Regions from separate parts of the Streptomyces sp. NPDC058274 genome, predicted to be linked through region 3. Evidence: riboswitches for the same ligand, from Rfam matches in the RefSeq annotation. Region 3 holds a riboswitch; each other region holds the start of a gene.
What was found. A riboswitch is a leader RNA that binds a small molecule or an ion and turns the genes downstream of it on or off. The one in region 3 is predicted to bind thiamine pyrophosphate.
Positions count from the first base shown of each region.

Region 1: another riboswitch for thiamine pyrophosphate. It lies ahead of thiO (glycine oxidase ThiO); the one in region 3 lies ahead of ACFVYF_RS29655 (thiamine ABC transporter substrate binding subunit).
Region 2: another riboswitch for thiamine pyrophosphate. It lies ahead of ACFVYF_RS08345 (purine-cytosine permease family protein); the one in region 3 lies ahead of ACFVYF_RS29655 (thiamine ABC transporter substrate binding subunit).
Region 4: another riboswitch for thiamine pyrophosphate. It lies ahead of thiC (phosphomethylpyrimidine synthase ThiC); the one in region 3 lies ahead of ACFVYF_RS29655 (thiamine ABC transporter substrate binding subunit).

Region 1 covers NZ_JBHVXW010000001.1:435,562-440,715, reverse strand. Annotated here, with positions in the region: gene pknB (Stk1 family PASTA domain-containing Ser/Thr kinase) at 1-561, opposite strand, end outside; gene ACFVYF_RS02000 (thiazole synthase) at 705-1,499, opposite strand; gene thiS (sulfur carrier protein ThiS) at 1,503-1,703, opposite strand; gene thiO (glycine oxidase ThiO) at 1,700-2,857, opposite strand; TPP riboswitch at 2,855-2,968, opposite strand; gene ACFVYF_RS01985 (hypothetical protein) at 3,021-3,380, shown strand; gene ACFVYF_RS01980 (NAD(P)/FAD-dependent oxidoreductase) at 3,426-4,652, shown strand; gene ACFVYF_RS01975 (Rv2175c family DNA-binding protein) at 4,859-5,154, shown strand, end outside.
Region 2 covers NZ_JBHVXW010000003.1:233,604-238,757, reverse strand. Annotated here, with positions in the region: gene thiD (bifunctional hydroxymethylpyrimidine kinase/phosphomethylpyrimidine kinase) at 1-468, opposite strand, end outside; gene ACFVYF_RS08345 (purine-cytosine permease family protein) at 465-1,889, opposite strand; TPP riboswitch at 1,879-1,973, opposite strand; gene lexA (transcriptional repressor LexA) at 2,216-2,890, shown strand; tRNA gene ACFVYF_RS08335 (tRNA-Pro) at 3,008-3,081, opposite strand; gene ACFVYF_RS08330 (DUF309 domain-containing protein) at 3,197-3,724, shown strand; gene cobF (precorrin-6A synthase (deacetylating)) at 3,833-4,603, shown strand; gene ACFVYF_RS08320 (MDR family MFS transporter) at 4,773-5,154, shown strand, end outside.
Region 3 covers NZ_JBHVXW010000019.1:44,218-49,371, forward strand. Annotated here, with positions in the region: gene ACFVYF_RS29650 (ABC transporter permease) at 1-1,540, opposite strand, end outside; gene ACFVYF_RS29655 (thiamine ABC transporter substrate binding subunit) at 1,657-2,739, opposite strand; TPP riboswitch at 2,819-2,924, opposite strand; gene rlmN (23S rRNA (adenine(2503)-C(2))-methyltransferase RlmN) at 3,006-4,112, opposite strand; gene ACFVYF_RS29665 (phosphatidate cytidylyltransferase) at 4,224-5,154, opposite strand, start outside.
Region 4 covers NZ_JBHVXW010000002.1:213,692-218,845, forward strand. Annotated here, with positions in the region: partial or broken gene ACFVYF_RS05430 (VWA domain-containing protein) at 1-1,052, opposite strand, end outside; gene thiC (phosphomethylpyrimidine synthase ThiC) at 1,459-3,288, opposite strand; TPP riboswitch at 3,281-3,437, opposite strand; gene ACFVYF_RS05440 (YibE/F family protein) at 3,509-5,110, shown strand.

The DNA.
Region 1 (5,154 bases), on a different contig from region 3:
CTGCTCGGGAGCGAGATACGAGACGGTGCCGAGCACGGACCCGGTCGTGCTCGTGACCGTGTCCACCGCGCGGACGAGCCCGAAGTCCGCCACCTTGACGCGGCCGTCGTCCCCTATGAGGACGTTCTCCGGCTTCATGTCGCGGTGCACGAATCCGGCGCGGTGCGCGGCCCCCAGCGCGGCGAGCACCGGCTCCAGGATGTCGAGCGCGGCCCGCGGCTGCAGCGCGCCCCGCTCGCGCAGCACGTCACGCAGGGTGCACCCGGCGACGTACTCCATGGCCAGATAGACGTACGACCCGTCCGTCCCCTGGTCGAAGACCTGCACCACATTGGGGTGCGCGAGCCGTGCCACCGACTTGGCCTCACGGATGAAGCGCTCGACGAACGAGCCGTCGGCGGCCAGCGCCGGGTGCATCACCTTGAGCGCGAGCACGCGGTCGAGGCGGGTGTCCAGGGCCCGGTAGACCGTGGCCATCCCGCCGACCGCGATCCTCGCGTCGACGCGATAGCGGCCGTCGAGCACGTGCCCGACGAGCGGGTCCTGAAGGGTCGTATCCACGCGGGTGAGTCTACGATCCGTCACCGACACACCGCCCGTTCGGCCGATACCGGCGCATGACTGCAGCCGACCTGTGACGGACCTGTCCCACCCCGACGGGGAACCGCGGCCGCCGAGGGTGGGACATCTCTCAGTGACAGGGTCTAGAAGGCGGGCCGCTCCGGATCCAGCCGGGCCATGCCCTCCGCGGGGGAGGACGCCTCGGCGAAGTGCCGGCGCGGAATGCGTCCCGCGCGCCGTGCCAGACGCCCGCCCTCGACCGCGTGCCGCATGGCCTCCGCCATCAGGACGGGCTCCTGCGCGCGGGTCACCGCCGAGGCGAGCATCACACCGGCGCATCCCAGTTCCATGGCGAGCGCGGCGTCGGACGCGGTGCCGGCACCGGCGTCCAGAATGACCGGCACGCGTGCGTGCTCCACGATCAGCTGGAAGTTGTGCGGATTGCGGATCCCGAGCCCGGAGCCGATGGGCGAGCCCAGCGGCATCACGGCGGCGCAGCCGACGTCCTCCAGCTTCCGTGCCAGGACCGGGTCGTCGTTCGTGTACGGCAGCACGGTGAAGCCGTCGTCCACGAGCGTCTCGGCGGCGTCCAGCAGCTCGATCGGATCGGGCAGCAGCGTGCGCTCGTCGGCGATGACCTCCAGCTTGACCAGGTCGGTGCCGAGGGCCTCGCGGGCCAGGCGAGCGGTCAGCACGGCCTCACCCGCGGTGAAACAGCCCGCCGTGTTCGGCAGCACCCGGATGCCGAGCCTGTCGAGCACGGAGAGGACCGAGCCGTGCGCCGCCGGGTTCACGCGCCGCATCGCGACCGTCGTCAGCTCCGTGCCGGACGCGACGAGCGAGCGTTCCAGCACGTCGAGGCTGGGGGCGCCGCCGGTGCCCATGATCAGCCGGGACGAGAAGGTCGTACCGCCGAGGACGAAGGGATCGTCGGCCATGGGTCAGCCTCCTTGGACGGCGGTGAGGACTTCGACGCGGTCACCCTCGGAGAGGGACGTGGACGACCACCGCGCGCGTGGGACGACGGTTTCGTTGAGCGCGGCGGCGACGCCGGACGGGGCCGGGGTCAGGGTCGAGACGAGCGTGTCGAGCGCGGTGCCCGCGGCGATCCGCTGCTGTTCGCCGTTGACGATGATGTTCATGCGGGCTGCTCCGTGAGGGCCGTGCTGAAGCGCTTGGGGGTGAAGGGGCGTGCCTCGGCCGGGAGTTCACCGGTGGCGAGTACGTGGGCCATGGCGTCGCCGGTCACGGGCGTCAGCAGGACGCCGTTGCGGAAGTGCCCGGTGGCCAGCAGGAGGCCGTCGAGCTCGGTCGGGCCGAGCAGCGGCGCGTTGTCCGGCGAGCCGGGGCGCAGACCCGCCCGGGTCTCGGTGAGCGGCAGTTCGGTGATCCCGGGGACCAGCTCATGGGCGTCGCGCAGCAGCTCGTACACGCCGCCCGCGGTCACCGTCATGTCCCAGCCCAGCTCCTCGCTGGTGGCGCCGACGACCAGCTCGCCGTTCTCGCGCGGCACCAGATAGACATGGCTGCCGCGGACGACGGCCCGCACGGTCCGGCTCAGGAAGGGCGCGTACCGGCCCGGCACGGTCAGCCGCAGCACCTGCCCCTTCACCGGCCGCACGGGCGGCAGTACGGCGTCGGGGACCCCGGCGAGCCGCCCGCTGAGGCTGCCCGCGGCGAGGACGACGTGGCCCGCCGAGAGTGCGGTGCCGTGCGCGGTGCCGATGCCCGTGGCCCGGTCCCGGGCGACGGAGAGCCGCTCGGCCCAGGTCCGGTGGAAGACGACCCCGGCGCGCTCGCATGCGGTGACCAGGGCCCTGGCCAGCCGGCGCGGGTCGATCTGGTGATCGCCGTCCACCCGCAGGCCGCCGCGCACCCCGGGCGCCAGCAGCGGCTCCAGGCGGCGGCACTCGCGGCCGCTCAGCCACTCGGACTCCAGGCCCGACTGGCTCTGCAGGGCGTGCAGTTCGCGCAGATGGGCCCGGTCGTCGGCGTCGAGCGCGACGGCGAGCGTGCCGCACTGGCGGTAGCCGAGGTCCAGGCCGGTCTCCGCGGTCAGCTCGGCCACGAAGTCCGGATAGCGGCGCGCGGAGGCGAGGTTGAGCCCCAGCAGGGTCTGCTCGCCGTAGTGCAGTTCGGTCACGGCGGCCAGCATCCCGGCGGCCACCTGCGCCGCTCCGCCGCCCGGTTCCGGGTCCACGACCGCGGTGGAGAACCCGCGCTGAGCGGCCCGCCAGGCGGTCACCAGACCGATGATTCCGCCCCCGATGACCAGGACGTCTGAGGTACGCGACATGGGCGTCCAGCCCCTCCCTTCGCCGGCATGACCCGGATCAGGTTCGTACGGTCGGAGGCCGTCCCAGCCTCCCTCTCAGCCCGGTGCGTCCGGGCTCCCGCGTGTGCTTTACGTTGGCCAGCCTAGCCCTTCGTCTCGAACCTCAGTAGAGGAGCCTCCGCGCATGGCCCGTTCGCTCGACGGTCTCGTCCTGGCCCCGGTCGCCGACCAGGCGCCGGGTCAGGTCGGCACCCGCACCCGGTTCACGTACCACGAGAAGGACGGAGTGATCTGGGCCGAGTACGCGGGCGGTGATGTCGTACGTGGTCATCTCGTGGGTAGACGGGAGGGTGACCGGCTCGACTTCCGTTACGTGCAGCTGAAGCACGACGGCACGACCTCCTCCGGGCACTGCGTGTCCGCGGTCGTCGAACTGGCCGACGGCCGGGTGCGCCTGGAGGAGACCTGGCAATGGGAATCGCAGGCGGGCAGCGGGACGAGCGTGGTGGAACAGATCCACGAGAAGTGTGGAACAGGTCACTGAGCACGTCCCCTGACTGACAATTTGTCAGGTGTCTAAGGTGATCAGGTGAGCGAGCAGACGCAGGCGCAGGAGCGGACCGCACGACGGGTCGTCGTCGTGGGCGCGGGCATGGCCGGGGTGCAGACCGCGGTCGCCCTGCGGGAACAGGGCTTCACCGGCAGCGTGACCCTGATCGGCGCGGAGCCGCACCAGCCCTACGACAGGCCGCCCCTGTCCAAGGCCGTGCTGCTCGGCAAGTCGGAGGGGTCCGCCTTCGACGTGGACTTCGAGGGACTGGGCATCGAACTGCAGCTCGGCCGCGAGGCACTCGCCGTGCGCCCCGGGGACCACGAGCTGGACACCGACTCCGGTCCGGTGCCGTACGACGTCCTCGTCCTCGCGACGGGTGCCGAACCGATCCGGCTGCCGGGCACGGAGGGCGTGCCGGGGGTCCATCTGCTGCGCACCCTCGACGACGCCGAGCGGCTGCGTCCCGTGCTCGCCCAGCAGCACGACATCGTGGTCGTGGGAGCGGGCTGGATCGGGGCCGAGTTCGCCACGGCGGCGCGTGAGGCCGGCTGCGCGGTGACCGTCGTCGAGGCCGCCGACCGGCCGCTGGCCGGAGCGCTGCCCGCCGAGGTGGCCGCGCCGATGGCCGCCTGGTACGCCGACAGCGGTGCCACGCTGCGCACCCACGCGCGCGTGGAGCGCGTCGAGCCCGGCGCGGTGATCCTGGACGACGGTTCGCGGGTGCCCGCTGGCGCGGTCGTCGTGGGCATCGGCGCCCGCCCCGCGACCGCCTGGCTGGCCGGCTCCGGGATCACGCTCGGCGCCCACCGCGAGGTGCTGGCCGACGCCCATCTGCGCACTTCCGCGCCGGATGTGTTCGCGGTCGGCGACTGTGCCTCCTTCCCCTCGGGGCGGTACGAGGGGCGTCTTCTGGTCCACCACTGGGACAACGCCCTGCAGGGGCCGCGCACGGTGGCGGCGAACATCATCGGCGAGGCCCCGGCGGCCTACGACCCGGTTCCGTACTTCTGGTCCGAGCAGTTCGGCCGCTTCGTGCAGTACGTCGGCCATCACGCCCCCGCCGACACGACGGTGTGGCGCGGCGACCCGACGGGGGCGGCCTGGACGGTCTGCTGGCTGCGGGAGGGCCGGCTCGTCGCGCTTCTCGCGGTCGGCCGCCCCCGGGACCTGGCCCAGGGCCGCAAGGTCATCGAGGCGGGGATCCCCATGGATCCGGAACTCCTCGCGGACCCGGCGCGGCCACTGAAGGCCGCCGCGGCCTAGGCACCTGGGGCCGTCCGGCGGATCTTGCGGTTCCGTTCCGTTGGTCCGGTTGCGGTGGTTCCGTCCGGCGGTTCCGTCCCGGCGGTGCCGGGAAAGAGGGCTGACCCCGCGATCCACCGCACGATCCACCGGACAGGCACTATCCGTCACCCCAGGTCGGAGGGGTCTGGCTTCCGACTGTCAGTCCGGGATGGCAGGCTTGTCCTGTGACCGAGATTGACGCAAAGATCGATGCTCTCGTCCCCGCCTGGCTCACCCTCCCCGACATCGCCGAACAGTTCGGCGTCGAGGTGACCCGCGTCCGGCAGCTGGTCAGGGAAGGCCAGCTGATCGCCGTACGCCGTGGTGAGAACCGCGCGCTGCACGTCCCCGCCGCATTCATCGACGGGGCCGAGCAGAAGGTCGTCAAGGGCCTGACCGGCACCCTGACGCTCCTGCGGGACGACGGCTTCTCCGACGAAGAGATGCTCGAGTGGCTCTTCACCCCCGACCCGACCCTGCC
Region 2 (5,154 bases), on a different contig from region 3:
CGGGGTCGCCACCGTCGCGACCCGCAGCAGTACGGTTCGTACGGCGTCCAGCGCGTCGTCGGCGAGCAGCCGGTCACCGTGCTTGGAGACGCTCACCGGGTCCACGACCACGGGTGCGGCGGTGTCCGCGAGCAGCTCGGCGACGGTCTCGACCAGCAGGGGCGAGGCCAGCATGCCGGTCTTCACCGCCTGTACGCCGATGTCGTCCACGACGCTGCGGTACTGCGCCCGCACCGCCTCGGCCGGCAGCTCCCACGCCCCCTGGACGCCGAGGGAGTTCTGCGCGGTGACCGCGGTCAGCACGCTCATGCCGTGCGCGCCCAGCGCGAGCATCGTCTTCAGGTCGGCCTGGATGCCGGCGCCGCCCCCGGAGTCGGATCCGGCGACGGTCAGGACGCGCGGCGGCGCGACGGAGGCTGCCGGAACCGAGGGGGTCGCGGCGGCCGGCGAGTGGGCGGGCTGGGTCATACCCGGGCCTCCTTCGAGGCACCGCGGCCGAGGCCGAGGCGCAGCGGGGCGTACACGGCGAGCGCCACGACGAAGGCCACCCCGTAGGCGAGGTCGGCGCCGTGCAGGGCGTCGGCCACCGGACCCACGTACAGGCTGGTGCTCATGAACGGGACGGCGGCGGCGAAGGCGACGACGAACGCCGTGAGCGCGGGCCACCATGGCTGCGGGCGGGCGCTCTCGGCGGCCAGGTCGACCGGGGCGCCGGCGCGGGCCCGGGCGCGGACGAGCCAGTCGACAGCCACGATCGCGACGAATCCCGGGATCCAGTAGCCGACGAGCAGCAGCACGTTCTGGAAGCGGGTGGTGGTGTCGGCCGCGTGCATCCACAGGACGAGCGGGAAGCCGAGGACGGCGGCCAGTGCGGCGGCGACCGGGCGCGGCAGGCGCACCCCCATGGTCTGCAGGGCCAGCGAGCCGCTGTAGTCGTTCATGGCGTTGCTGGACAGGGCCGCGAGCGCGACGGCGAGCAGGCCGAACGCACCGAGGACACCGCCGCCGAGCAGGGTGTCGACGCCCCCGGCGGTCTGGTCGGTGAAGACGGACGCTCCCCACAGGCCCAGCGCCTGGACGGCCACGAAGGACACGCTGACCCCGAGCAGCGTGCACCAGAACATCCGCGGCCGGGACGCGGTGCGCGGGAGGTACCGGCTGAAGTCACTGGCGTAGGGGGCCCAGGACAGCGCGAGGCTCAGCGCGATGGTGCAGGTCAGGACGAACGCGCCGGCCCGGTCGGCGCCGTGGACCGTGGCGACGGCGGTCGGGTGGCTGCCGTTGAGCAGCTTGGCGGTCAGCGCGGCGAAGGCGGCGGCGAGGGCGAAGGTCATCACGGTCTGGAGCCGGTGGATCGCCTCGTATCCGAGGACACCGAGAGCTCCTTGGGCGGCCATCACGACCAGGACGCCCAGCCAGAACGGCCAGCCGCACAGCTGGGCCAGCGCGTCCCCGCCGAACAGGCCGATCAGCGCGTCCCAGGCGATCGAGGACAGCCACTGCAGGGCGCCCGGCACCGCGACGGCCCGGCCGAACGCCAGCCGGGCGAGCGGGAGTTGCCCCGCACCGGTCTGACTGCCCCAGGTGCCGAGGTACGCGGTCGGCACCGCGCCCAGGAGGGTGCCGAGGACGACGGCGGTGAGGGCGGTGGCGAAGTCGAGGCCGAGCGCGACGCCGACGGTGCCGGTGAACACGCCCGTCATGGTCAGGTTGGGGGCGAACCACACGGTGAACAGCCGGGCCGGGCTGCCGTACCGCGCGTCCTCGGGGACGGGTGCGATGCCACGGGCCTCGACCCGCAGATCACCGGGAGCGGCGGGCATCCGCCCGTCGAAGACGCGCTGTGGGGCCCCGACGGCCACCTCACCGCGGGCATGCGGCCATGACATGAGACATCCCTCCGCCAGTCCTAACTGGTTCAGGTTCGACGGGTGTGATCTCAGCCCTCGTGCGGGGCACCCCGTGTCCGGTACGCCGGCCAGGATAGCCCGGCGCGCGCGTACGTCCAGGTGGTGGGGGTGGACAGTGGCCGAGCACGGTCCGCGGACGGTGACCGGGCCGGTGCGGCGGGTCACGGCCGCGCCGCACGGTCCCGAAGTGCGCCTCGGGAGGGACGCCTCGGTGTGAATACCGTGATACGCGGACGACGTTCCCTTTGTCCGGGAGGGCGGGCTATGGTGACGCCCTGACGGGATCTTGAACAGAGGGGGCGCAGGTGGAGAACCTCGCGCGGGCACGCCGCGGCCGGCCGCCCGGGACCGGGTCGGTGGAGGGCGAGCTGACCGGCCGCCAGCAGGCCATCATCGAGTTCATCAGGACCGAGGTGGCTCGGCAGGGCTACCCGCCGTCGATGCGCGAGATCGGCGAGGCGGTCGAGCTGGCCAGCACCTCCTCGGTCTCCCACCAGCTGTCGGTGCTGGAGCGCAAGGGCGTCCTGTACCGCGATCCGCACCGGCCCCGCGCGTATCAGGTACGGCCCAGCTGGGCGCCGAGTCTGGACGCCGAGCGCGGGCCGGAGCCGGCCGCAGTACCACTGGTGGGCCGCATCTCCGCGGGCACGCCCGTCCTGGCCGAAGAGGCGATAGAGGACGTCTACCTGCTGCCGCGCCAAATAGTCGGCGACGGCGATCTCTTCGCGCTGACCGTGAGCGGCGACAGCATGATCGAGGCGGCCATCTGCGACGGCGACGTGGTGGCCGTCCGCCGCCAGGACAGCGCCGATCACGGCGACATCGTCGTCGCGCTCCTGGAGGACGAGGCCACGGTCAAGCAGCTGCGCCGGCAGGACGGTCAGGTGTGGCTCATGCCGCGCAACTCCGCCTACGCGCCGATCCCCGGCGAGGACGCGGTGATCCTGGGCCGAGTGGTGGGCCTGATGCGCCAGTTGTAGCGGCGACAGGGGGCCTGACCCGCCGGCGGCGGCTACGGGGACACGGCGGCCACGCGGGAGCGGTGCAAGCGAGAAAAGGCCCCCGCGGGCTCTCGCCCGCGAAGACCCTTCGCACCGTCGGGACGACAGGATTTGAACCTGCGACCCCTTGACCCCCAGTCAAGTGCGCTACCAAGCTGCGCCACGTCCCGGTGCGCTCGCCGCGGTGAACCGCGTGATCGCGCGAACAGCACTTTACCGCACACCACGGGCCGGTCCGCCGGGGGCGCGGGGGCGGCACCGGGGCCGGCGCGGGACAATCGGAACATGAACGGGACTCCCAGGGCCGGGACGGACGGCCGACGCGACCGGGACGCGGAGGGACGGGCACGCAATGCCCGTCCCCGGGACGGTCTCGGCCGGCCCCTGCCGTACGGCACGGACGGGGTGGAGCGGCAGCCCGAAGGGGTCGTACGCAGTCCCGCGGAGACGGTCGTCGAGGCGCAGGCGCTGCTGGCGGCGGGCAAGCCGTTCCACGCGCACGAGGTCTTCGAAGACGCCTGGAAGTCGGGCCCGGCGGACGAGCGCGCGCTGTGGCGCGGGCTGGCCCAGCTCGCGGTGGGGCTGACCCATGCGGCCCGGGGGAACACGACGGGCGGCGCCCGGCTGCTGCGACGCGGGGCGGACGCCACCGAGCAGTGGGCCGCCGAATCCGGACAGGACAGTCCGTACGGGATGGATCTGGCGGAACTGGCGGACTGGGCGCGGAGGTTGGCGGGGGTCGCGGAGCGGGACGGTACGGCGGTCGACGCCGTGGCGTGGGCACCGCGACTGCGCGGGAGCGAACCCGGATAGTCGCGGAGCGGGACGGTACGGCGGTCGACGCCGTGGCGTGGGCACCGCGACTGCGCGGGAGCGAACCCGGATAGACCGGCTGTCAGTGGCGTGGGGCAGACTCGGGGCGTGCGAAAGATTCATGTCATCGGAATCGGGGCGGGCGATCCCGACCAGCTGACCCTGCAGGCGGTCAAGGCGCTGAAGAGCACGGACGTGTTCTTCATCCTGGACAAGGGCGAGGTGAAGTCCGACCTCGTCCAGCTGCGCCGTGACATCCTCGACGCGCATCTGCCGGAGGGGGCGTACCGGCTGGTCGAGGCGCGCGACCCGGATCGCGACCGGGCCGCCGGGGGCGCGGCCTACTCCCCCGCCGTCGGTGACTGGCGCAGCGCCCGCGCCGCCCTCTACGAACGGCTGATCGCCGAGGAGTTGGGCGAGGACGGCAGCGGCGCGTTCCTGGTCTGGGGCGACCCCGCGCTGTACGACAGCACGCTCGGCATCCTGGAGGAGATCCTCGACCGGGGCACGGTCGCGTTCACGTACGACGTCGTTCCGGGGATCAGCAGTGTCTCGGCCCTCGTCGCCAGGCACCGCACGGGACTCAACCGGGTCGCGCGCCCCGTCCAGATCACCACCGGGCGCCGCCTGGCGGAGGGCTTCCCCGAGGGCGTGGACGACGTGGTGGTGATGCTCGACGCCCACCAGGCCTTCCGGGCGTACGCCGACCAGGACATCGACATCTACTGGGGCGCCTACATCGGCACCCCGGACGAGATCCTCGCCTCGGGGCCGATAGCCGAGGCGGCCCCCCGCATCGAGCGCCTGCGCGCGGAGGCCCGGGAGCGCAAGGGCTGGATCATGGACACCTACCTGCTGCGCAGGCGTCCGCGGGGCTAGGGCGTGTCCGTCGATCACGGCGGAGACGCGGAGTGTGGCACGTACATCCGACTGCCAAGGCGCCGCGGCTTCCCCTTCACCGTGATCGACCGGACAGGTACCGGCGTTCACGTACGCCGGGCGGATCTCCCGGCATGCACACGCCCTGCCCCGATGTGAGGGTGACCCTGTGACGACCACAGAGGAATCCGCGCCGCCCGCAGCCCCGGCGCCCGAGCCCCCGGTGCTGGACTCACGGCGCCGCAACATCGTCTTCGTGACGATCATGCTGGGCATGTTGCTCGCGGCCCTCGACCAGACGATCGTGGGCACGGCCCTGCCGACCATCGTGTCGGATCTCGGCGGCGCCGCGCACATGTCCTGGGTGGTCACCGCGTATCTCCTCGCGGAGACCGTGGCGACGGTGCTGGTCGGCAAGTTCGGTGACCTCTTCGGCCGCAAGCTGGTCTTCCAGGCGTCGGCGATCATCTTCATCACCGGCTCGTTCCTGTGCGGTCTCGCCACGAACATGTCGCTGCTGATCGCCTGGCGGGGAATGCAGGGCATCGGCG
Region 3 (5,154 bases):
TCAAGATCGTCGAAAGGGCCATCGCCTGACCGTAGTTGAGGTCGCCGGCGCGGCCGAGGAGCCGGGCCACGGCGACCGGCAGCGTGGGTCGGTCGGGCCGCGCGATGAAGACGGTCGCCCCGAACTCGCCCAGTGAGACGGCGAAGGCGAACCCGGCCGCGATCAGCAGCGCCCGCCGCACCATCGGCAGATCGACCTCGCGCCACACCCGCCACGGCGACGCCCCGAGCACGGCCGCCGCCTCCCGCAGCCGCTCGTCGACCGCACGCAGGACGGGCAGCATCGTACGGACCACGAACGGGACACCGACGAGCGCCTGCGCAAGCGGCACCAGGATCCAGGAGGACCGCAGATCCAGCGGCGGCTCGTCCAGGGCGATCAGGAACCCGAAGCCGACCGTCACCGCCGAGACGCCGAGCGGCAGCATCAGCAGCGCGTCGAACCCGCGGACCAGCCGGCCCGCCCGCCGGGTGAGGGCGGTGGCCGCGAGAGAGCCGATCAGCACGGCGACGGCAGTGGCGGCGAGCGCGTACTGGAGCGAGTTGCCGATCGCCTCGATCGGCGCCACCAGGAAGATGCCGCCGTCCTCGGAGGTGAGGGCCCGGTAGTACGCGAACCCGTAGCCGCCGGGGGTGTCCAGGGACCGCTGGACCAGCACCCCGAGGGGCAGCACGAGCAGGACGGCGATACTCGCGAGGACCCCGGCGAGCAGCGCCCACTGCCCGGCCCCGCGCGGCCGGCGCGCGGTCATCGAGGCGTCCACCAGACGCAGGGCGGTCTCCCGGCGCCGTACGGTCCAGGCGTGCACCGCGAGGATCGCGCCGACCGCCACGAACTGGACGATGGTCAGCACGGCGGCGGTGGAGAGATCGAAGATCTCCGAGGTCTGCCGGTAGATCTCGACCTCGAGGGTCGAGAAGGTGGGGCCGCCGAGGATCTGCACCACACCGAACGAGGTGAAGGTGAAGAGGAAGACCATGAGGGCGGCGGCGGCGAGGGCGGGCCCGAGAGCCGGGAGGGTCACCTTGCGCCAGGCGGCGAACCGGGAGGCACCGAGCATCCGCGCGGCCTCCTCCTGACGCGGGTCGAGCTGCGCCCAGAGACCGCCGACCGTCCGGACCACGACCGCGTAGTTGAAGAAGACGTGCGCGAGGAGGATGGCCCAGACGGTGGTGTCCAGCCGTACGCCCCACAGCTCGTCGAGCAGCCCGCCCCGGCCGACCAGCGCCAGGAAGGCGGTGCCGACGACGACGGTCGGCAGCACGAAGGGGACGGTGACCACCGCCCGCAGCACCTGCTTGCCCCGGAACTCGAAGCGCGCGAAGACATACGCGCCGGGGAGCGCGATCAGCAGCGTCAGCGCGGTCGACGCGCACGCCTGCCAGGTGGTGAACCACAGGACGTGCCGGATGCCGGACTGCGCGAGCACCTCGCCGATCCGCCCGAACCGCCAGACCCCGTCGACGTTGAGCCCTCGGCCGACGATCGCCGCCACCGGGTACGCGAAGAAGACCGCGAAGAACGCGACGGGCAGCGCCATCAGCCCGAGGCGCGCCGCGCCGCCGCGGGAGAGTCCCCTGCGCGCGCGGGGCGCCCCGGGCTGTCCGGGCTCCCCGCGCTTCGGGGGCTTCCGGGACTTCCCGGGCGGCCGGGTCGCTACTTCAGTACGAGTGAGGTCCACGACTTGACCCACTGGTCACGGTGGTCGGCGATGGTGCCGGGGGTGAGTGTCTCGGGGTTCTTGGCGGCCGGCCCGAACTCGGTGAACTCGGCCGGCACCCGGGCGCCCTCGACCACCGGGTACACGAACATGTTCAGCGGCATGTCCTCCTGGAACTTCTTGGTGATCAGGAAGTCGAGGAGAGCCTTGCCGCCCGCCGCGTTCTTCGCGTTGCTCAGCAGGCCCGCGAACTCGATCTGCCGGAAGCAGGTGCCGTCGGCGACCCCGGTCGGCGCGGTCTTGGGCCGCGGATCGGCGTAGATGACCTCGGCGGGCGGCGACGAGGCGTACGAGACGACCAGCGGGCGGTCGGCCTTCGCCTTCTTGCCGCCGGCCGAACCGGAGAACTCGTCGTTGTAGGCCTGCTCCCAGCCGTCGACGACCTTCACGCCGTTGGCCTTGAGCTTCTTCCAGTAGCCCTGCCAGCCGGTGTCCCCGTACCGCGCGGCGGTGCCGAGCAGGAAGCCGAGGCCGGGGGAGGACGTCGAGGCGTTCTCCGTGACGAGGAGGTTCTTGTACGCGGGCTTGACCAGGTCGTCGAAGGACTGCGGCGGGGCCAGCTTGTGGTCGGTGAAGTACTGCTTGTCGTAATTGACGCAGATGTCACCGGAGTCGATGGGCGTGACGCGGTGCTTCGCCTTGTCGAGCTGGACGTCCGCGGAGACGGCGGACAGGCCCTTGGCCGCGTACGGCTGGAAGAGTCCGTTGTCCAGGGCGCGGGACAGCAGGGTGTTGTCGACGCCGAAGAAGACGTCGCCCTGCGGGTTGTCCTTGGTGAGGATGGCCTTGTTGACGGCCTGCCCGGCGTCGCCGTCCTTGAGGACCCTGACCTTGTACCCGGACTCCTTCTCGAACGCCTTGAGCACGCTCTTCGAGGCGGCGAAGGAGTCATGGCTGACGAGGGTCACGGTCTTGGACCCGGAGCCGGCCTCGTCGTCGGACGAGCCGCACGCGGAGAGCGTGACGAGCCCGAGACCGGTGGCGAGGACCGCCGCCGTCAACCTCTTGGTGGTGCTCACTGAATTCCTCCTGGGATGACCAGGAAGAGACGCGGCCCTGCCCGGGAACCTCTGATAGTTCCCGGGCAGGGCGCAACAGCTTGAGTAACGACCGAACTTCCTACCCAGAATGACCTGGGCAAGGTTCAGAGGGTCTGCGGCCTGTGCCGCACTCTCAGCGCTGTGGCGCTCCCCTGTCGGAATATGAAGATGTACGTACGCCAGCCAGACTACCGCTCCCGTGCGGGAACGCGGCCGGTGGCTCCCTTACGCTACGGTCCCGCGCCCTAGCGCTCCGCCGCCGCCAGCTGCCCGCAGGCGCCGTCGATCTCCTGGCCGCGGGTGTCCCGGACGGTGACCGGCACGCCGTGGGCCGCGATGGCCTCGACGAACGCCTTCTCGTCCTCGGGCCGCGAGGCGGTCCACTTGGAGCCGGGCGTCGGGTTCAGCGGGATCAGGTTCACGTGCACGGGCTTGCCCTTGAGGAGCCGTCCGAGCCGGTCACCACGCCATGCCTGGTCGTTGATGTCGCGGATCAGGGCGTACTCGATGGACAGCCGGCGCCCCGACTTGGCCGCGTACTCCCAGCCGGCGTCCAGCACCTCGCGCACCTTCCACCGCGTGTTCACGGGGACCAGGGTGTCGCGCAGCTCGTCGTCCGGCGCGTGCAGGGAGATGGCGAGCCGGCACTTGAAGCCCTCGTCGGAGAACCGGTGGATCGCGGGCACCAGGCCCACGGTCGACACGGTGATGCCACGCTGCGAGAGCCCCAGACCATCGGGCTCGGGGTCGGTGAGCGCCCGGATCGAGCCCACGACCCGCTTGTAGTTGGCGAGCGGCTCGCCCATGCCCATGAACACGATGTTGCTCAGCCGCGCGGGGCCACCGGGAATCTCGCCGTCCCTGAGGGCCCGCATGCCGTCCACGATCTGGTGCACGATCTCGCCGGTGGACAGATTCCGGTCCAGCCCGGCCTGGCCGGTGGCGCAGAACGGGCAGTTCATCCCGCAGCCGGCCTGCGAGCTGATGCACATGGTGACCCGGTCCGGGTAGCGCATCAGCACGGATTCGACGAGCGTGCCGTCGAAGAGCCGCCACAGGGTCTTGCGGGTGGTGTCGTCGTCACAGCTGATGTGCCGGACGACGGACATCAGCTCGGGCAGCAGCGCTTCCTGGAGCTTCCCTCGCGAGGCGGCCGGGATGTCCGTCCACTGCTCGGGGTCGTGCGCGTACCGCGCGAAGTAGTGCTGCGAGAGCTGCTTGGCGCGAAACGGCTTCTCACCGATCGCGGCAACCGCCTCTTTACGCTCGGCGGGCGTGAGATCGGCAAGGTGCCGCGGCGGCTTCTTGGCTCCGCGGGGGGCGACGAAAGTAAGTTCTCCGGGCTTCGGCATAACCCTTCCAGTGTCGCAGACATACGAAGAGAGGCCCGCCGCCCTGTGGACAGCGGGCCTCTCACTCGAGAACTGCAGGTCAGCGACGTACGGAGATGTCACGCGTGCAGATCAGCCGGAGCCCACGAAGATCACCAACAGCAGCCACACGACCGGTGCCGTCGGCAGGAGCGAGTCCAGCCGGTCCATGATGCCGCCGTGCCCCGGCAGCAGCGTGCCCATGTCCTTGATGCCGAGGTCCCGCTTGATCATGGACTCGCCGAGGTCACCGAGCGTGGCACTGGCGGCGACCGCGAGCCCGAGGATCAGACCCTGCCACCAGCTGCCGTCGTCGATCAGGAACTGCATGCACAGCGCACCCGCGGCCATCGCGAAGGTGACCGCTCCGACGAGCCCCTCGCGGGTCTTGCCGGGGCTGATGCGCGGCGCCAGCTTGTGCTTGCCGAAGCGCCAGCCGACGGCGTACGCGCCGGTGTCGCTGACGACCGTCAGGAGCAGGAACGTCAGGACGCGCCGCGGACCGTCGTCGGCCGTGAGTATCATCGCCACGAACGTCGCCAGGAACGGCACGTAGAAGGCCGCGAAGACCCCGGCGGTGACGTCCTTGAGATAGCCCTCGGGCGGCTCGGTCATCCGCCAGACCAGGACGGCCAGCGCGGTGAGCGCCATCGCCACCCACGCGCCCTCGGCGCCCCGGACGTAACCGGCGACGACCATCGCCGCGCCGCCGATCGCCAGCGGCACGAGGGGCGCCTTGATGCCCTTGCGCTCCTCGAGCCGTGAGGTGAGCTCCCACAGCCCCACCACCACGGCGACGGCGATCACGCCGACGAACACGGCCTTGACGATGAACAACGACGCGATGATCACGGCACCGAGCCCGACGCCCACCCCTATGGCCGCACCCAGGTCCCGGCCCGCACTCTTCTTCTGCGGCGCGGGCGCTGGCTGGTGGGCGCTGGGCATGGGCTCCTGCGGACTCGGCTGGTTGTGCGACGGCGTCCCGTAGGACGCCGTCTGCGGTGTGTCGTCGCGGAACAAG
Region 4 (5,154 bases), on a different contig from region 3:
TCCACCTGACCCGGTCGCAGGCCCTTCTTCGGCTTCCTGCTCCGGCGGAAGAGGCTCAGTTCACCGACCCGGACGTGGAGGGCCAGCCAGTCGGGGAGCTCACCCAGCCGCAGATCAGGCAGCCGGGCCGCCTGCGAGGCGAAGGTCCAGGCCTGCATCTCTCCGTCGTCGTCCAACTGCGCCGCCACCGCCGCCATGCGCTCCACGACGTCGGTCATCACGCCCTTGGAGTACAGGAAGGACATGGAGCCGGAAGCGTCGAGTACGAGAATGACGCGCGCCGTGACGCCGACCGCTCCGTGCTTGCGCAGACTGACCGCCACCTGTTCCTTGCGCAGCGACAGACGCTTGCGCATGTCCACGGGCAGCCGCTCCTCGCCGGCGCTCCGCTGGGGACCGGGAGGCGGCACGGGCGGGACGGCGGGTGGCGCGACGGGACGAGCGGGAGGTGCGGCCGGGGCCGGAGCGAGAGGTGCCCCCACTGGCGCCGTCGGCACACTGGACGCGGCCGGAGGCTGATCCTCATCGACGCTGATACCAAAGTCCGTGGCCAGCCCGGCGAGCCCGGAGGCATACCCCTGCCCGACGGCACGGAACTTCCACTGGTCGCCGCGCAGATACAACTCGCCGCCGATGAACGCCGTCTCTGTCGTGGCCTCCATGCCGAACCGGGCCAGCTCGACCTGCGTCCCGGCGTCGAGCAGGCGCATCGTCAGTCCGGACATCTGACCGAACGTCCCGCCGTCGGCCGACGCGCACAGCACGACCCGCTCGACAGCCGTCTCCACTGAACGCAGGTCCACCTCGATCGTGTCCGTCGTGACCCCGGAAGCCGTCTGTTTCCCGAGATGCCTTACGGCGTTGGACGCGTGGTGAGGCTGGTTGTAGAAGACGAAGTCACCGTCGTCACGCACCCGGCCGGCCGGGGTCAGCAGCAGCGCCGAGGCATCGGCATCGGGCACACCGGGTCCAGCGGACCAAGAAAGCTCGGCGCGCACCGTACCGGAACGAACGGAAAGGTTGGCACCCTTGCTCATCGACCTGGCTGTCATGCCCACCAGTCTGCCGACCCGGCAGAGCCGAAGGACACCTTCCCGACCTCTCGATTGAGGTCGCCCGCCGTGTCGGGTACGCCCAGGACACCCCCTAAGCAGCACCGGAACGCAGGCGGCCGTACGCCGGGCGGGCCGGACAGAAAGGTCCCACGGATCGATCGATACGTCGGACAGGAAATTCCCAGGGATCGATCGATACGTCGTCGTGCGAGTCGGTACCGCCATCGCGACGTTTGACACGATGAAGGTGGGCGGCAGTCCCGCATTCTTCCCCACCGACCTGCTCGAAAAGCAGATCGAGCGTCTGCGGAATGCCCAGCGCCACTGAAACGCGGCGGTTCCGCGTGCAGGATGGCGGTGCTCCCCGGTCGGAAATCCCCGGGGAACACCGCCGTTCCAGCGGTCAGTCGGCCAGCGGCAGATAGACCCGGTTCCCCGCGGCCGCGAACTCCTTGGACTTCTGCGCCATGCCCTCCTCGATCTCCACCTGGGAACCGCCGTGTTCGCGGCGGATGTCGTGGGAGATCTTCATCGAGCAGAACTTCGGCCCGCACATCGAGCAGAAGTGGGCCGTCTTGGCGGGCTCGGCCGGGAGGGTCTCGTCGTGGAACTCCCGTGCCGTGTCCGGGTCGAGGGCCAGATTGAACTGGTCCTCCCAGCGGAACTCGAAACGGGCGTCGGACAGCGCGTCGTCCCAGTCCTGAGCGCCGGGGTGCCCCTTGGCGAGGTCGGCCGCGTGTGCGGCGATCTTGTAGGTGATGACTCCGGTCTTGACGTCGTCACGGTTGGGCAGGCCCAGGTGCTCCTTGGGCGTGACGTAGCAGAGCATGGCCGTACCCCACCAGGCGATCATCGCGGCGCCGATGCCGGAGGTGATGTGGTCGTACGCCGGCGCCACATCCGTCGTCAGTGGGCCGAGCGTGTAGAACGGCGCCTCCTCGCAGATCTCCTGCTGAAGGTCGATGTTCTCCTTGATCTTGTGCATCGGGACATGGCCCGGGCCCTCGATCATGGTCTGCACGTTGAAACGCTTCGCGATCGTGTTGAGTTCCCCGAGCGTCCTCAACTCCGCGAACTGCGCGGCGTCGTTGGCGTCCGCGATCGACCCCGGCCGCAGCCCGTCGCCGAGCGAGTACGTGACGTCGTAGGCGGCGAGGATCTCGCAGAGCTCCTCGAAGTTCTCGTACAGGAACGACTCCTTGTGGTGCGCGAGGCACCACGCGGCCATGATCGAGCCGCCGCGCGAGACGATGCCGGTCTTGCGGTTCGCGGTGAGCGGCACGTACGGCAGGCGCACGCCCGCGTGCACCGTCATGTAATCCACGCCCTGCTCGGCCTGCTCGACGACCGTGTCCTTGTAGATCTCCCAGGTCAGCTCCTCGGCGCGGCCGTCGACCTTCTCCAGCGCCTGGTACAGCGGCACCGTGCCGATGGGCACGGGGGAGTTGCGCAGTACCCACTCACGGGTGGTGTGGATGTTGCGGCCCGTGGACAGGTCCATGACCGTGTCGGCACCCCACTTGGTCGCCCACGTCATCTTGTCCACCTCCTCCTCGATGGAAGAGGTGACCGCCGAGTTGCCGATGTTGGCGTTGACCTTCACCAGGAAGCGCTTGCCGATGATCATCGGCTCGATCTCCGGGTGGTTGACGTTCACGGGCAGCACCGCGCGACCGGCGGCGATCTCCTCGCGTACGACCTCGGGGTCGACGTTCTCCCGGACGGCCACGAACTCCATCTCGGGCGTGATCTCCCCGCGGCGGGCGTACGCGAGCTGCGTGACGGCCTCCCCGGGGCGCCCCCGGCGCGGTTGCCGCGGCCGCCCCGGGAAGACCGCGTCGAGGTTCCTGAGCCCCCCGCGCGGTGAGGTGTGCTTGATTCCGTCGTCCTCGGGGCGCACCGGACGGCCCGCGTACTCCTCGGTGTCACCGCGGGCGATGATCCAGTTCTCGCGCAGCGGGGCCAGCCCCCTGCGTACGTCGGTGTCGACGGTCGGATCGGTGTACGGGCCCGAGGTGTCGTACAGCGTGACCGACTGCCCGTTGGTGAGGTGCACCTGACGGACCGGCACCCGCAGGTCGGGGCGAGAGCCCTCGACGTATGCCTTGTGCCAGCCGATGGACTTCCCGGCCTCGCCGCTCTCGGTGGGGGCGGGTGCCCCACCGTCGCCGGCCGGAGCGCTCGCCCCGTCCGTCTGGCTGGAGGCAGGCGTGCGTACGTCCTTGATGGTCATGAGACCTACTCCCTACGCCGGCATTACCCGGTAACAGGTTCGGCGGTCGACGCAGCGAGTTCCGTCTGCCGATGTTTCATGTGAAACATCGCTGAGACGAAGGTCAGCGCCCTCTCAGCCCGGTGCTCCGAGCTCCCGCGTGTGCAAAGGTGCCTCCACGCTAGCGTCATATCTGGCGCGGTGAACAGAGGGCCCCTGCCGTTCTTGCGATGATCGGTCGGTGACCACGACGCAGCAGCCCTCGTTTCCACCGTCCGAGCCGCCGCGTGGACGGGGTCCGGGCGACGGGCAGGGACGGGGTCCCGGCGGCGGGCAGGGGCACGGGCGCGGTGGTCCCGGCGACGGACATGGGCACGGTGGTCCCGGCGACGGTCACGGGCAGGGGCACGGGCACCGGCCGGACGGTGGCCACGGCCCTGGGAACGGCGGCGGGCACGGCTCAGGCTCCAGTTCCGGCTCAGGTTCCGGATCCGGATCCGGATCCGGATCCGGTGACGCGCACGGCCCCGGCAACGGTCACGGACACGGCCACTCGCACAGCCACGGCCCCGCCGCCCCGGTCTCCAAGCACCTGCGCAAGGTCATCGCAGCCGTCCTGATTCCCTTCGCGGCCGCGGTCGTCGTCGGCCTGGCCGTATTCTGGCCGGGTGGCGCTCCCTCGCACGAACGCACCGGCGTCGGTTTCGACCGGCAGAGCCAGCAGGCCACGGTCACCAGAGTCGACCAGGTGGACTGCAAGTCCGTGAACGCCTCGGGGGACACCCCGACCGGTGACACCTCCACGCCCGAGGGCTCCTCGGCGCAGCAGCAGGCGACGGGCGACTGCAAGAAGGCGACGATCCGGATCGACACCGGCAAGGACAAGGGCCGTACGTTCACGGAGATCGTCCAGCCCGACCAGTCACGCCAGTTGCACCAGGGCGAGAAGGTCGTGGTCGCGTACGAGCCGTCCGCGCCCAAGAACCTGCAGTACTCGGTCACCGACGTGAACCGCAAGATCCCCATGGCGGTGCTCGCCGGGATCTTCGCGCTGGCCGTCGTGGTGGTGGGCCGGATGCGCGGTCTCATGGCGCTGATCGCGCTCGCCGTCAGCTTCCTGATCCTGACGTTCTTCATCCTGCCGGCGATCCTGCAGGGCTCGAACCCCCTGGTGGTGGCGGTGATCGGCGCCAGCGCCATCATGCTGATCGCCCTCTACATGTGCCACGGACTGTCGGCCCGTACGTCGGTGGCGGTGGTCGGCACGCTGCTCTCGCTGGTGCTGATCGGCCTGCTGGGCTCCGCGTTCATCGGCTGGGCCGCGCTGACCGGCAATGTGGACGACAACACCGGCCTGATCCATGGCCTGTATCCGTCCATCGACATGAGCGGTCTGCTCCTCGCGGGCGTGATCATCGGTTCGCTCGGTGTGCTCGACGATGTGACGGTGACGCAGACGTCGGCGGTCTGGGAGCTGCACGAGGCCAACCCGACGATGGGGTGGCGCGGGCTGTACCGGGCGGGCATCCGGATCGGCCGCGACCACATCGCCTCCGTCGTCAACACCCTCGTCCTGGCGTACGCGGGTGCGGCCCTCCCCCTGCTGCTGCTCTTCTCGATCGCGCAGAGCAGCGTCGGCACGGTCGCCAACAGCGAGCTGGTCGCCGAGGAGATCGTGCGCACCCTGGTCGGCTCGATCGGCCTGGTGGCGTCCGTACCCGTGACCACGGCCCTGGCGGCCCTGGTCGTCTCCGCGGACCGCCCGAGCGGCACGGCGGTTCCGGCGCCCGCGGCTGCCCGGACACCGGCCCGCAGCGGGAAGGGCCGCCGACGCAAGCACTGAAGCCTCCGGGCCCGCGGGACTCTTGGGCCTGCCCGGACGGGAGC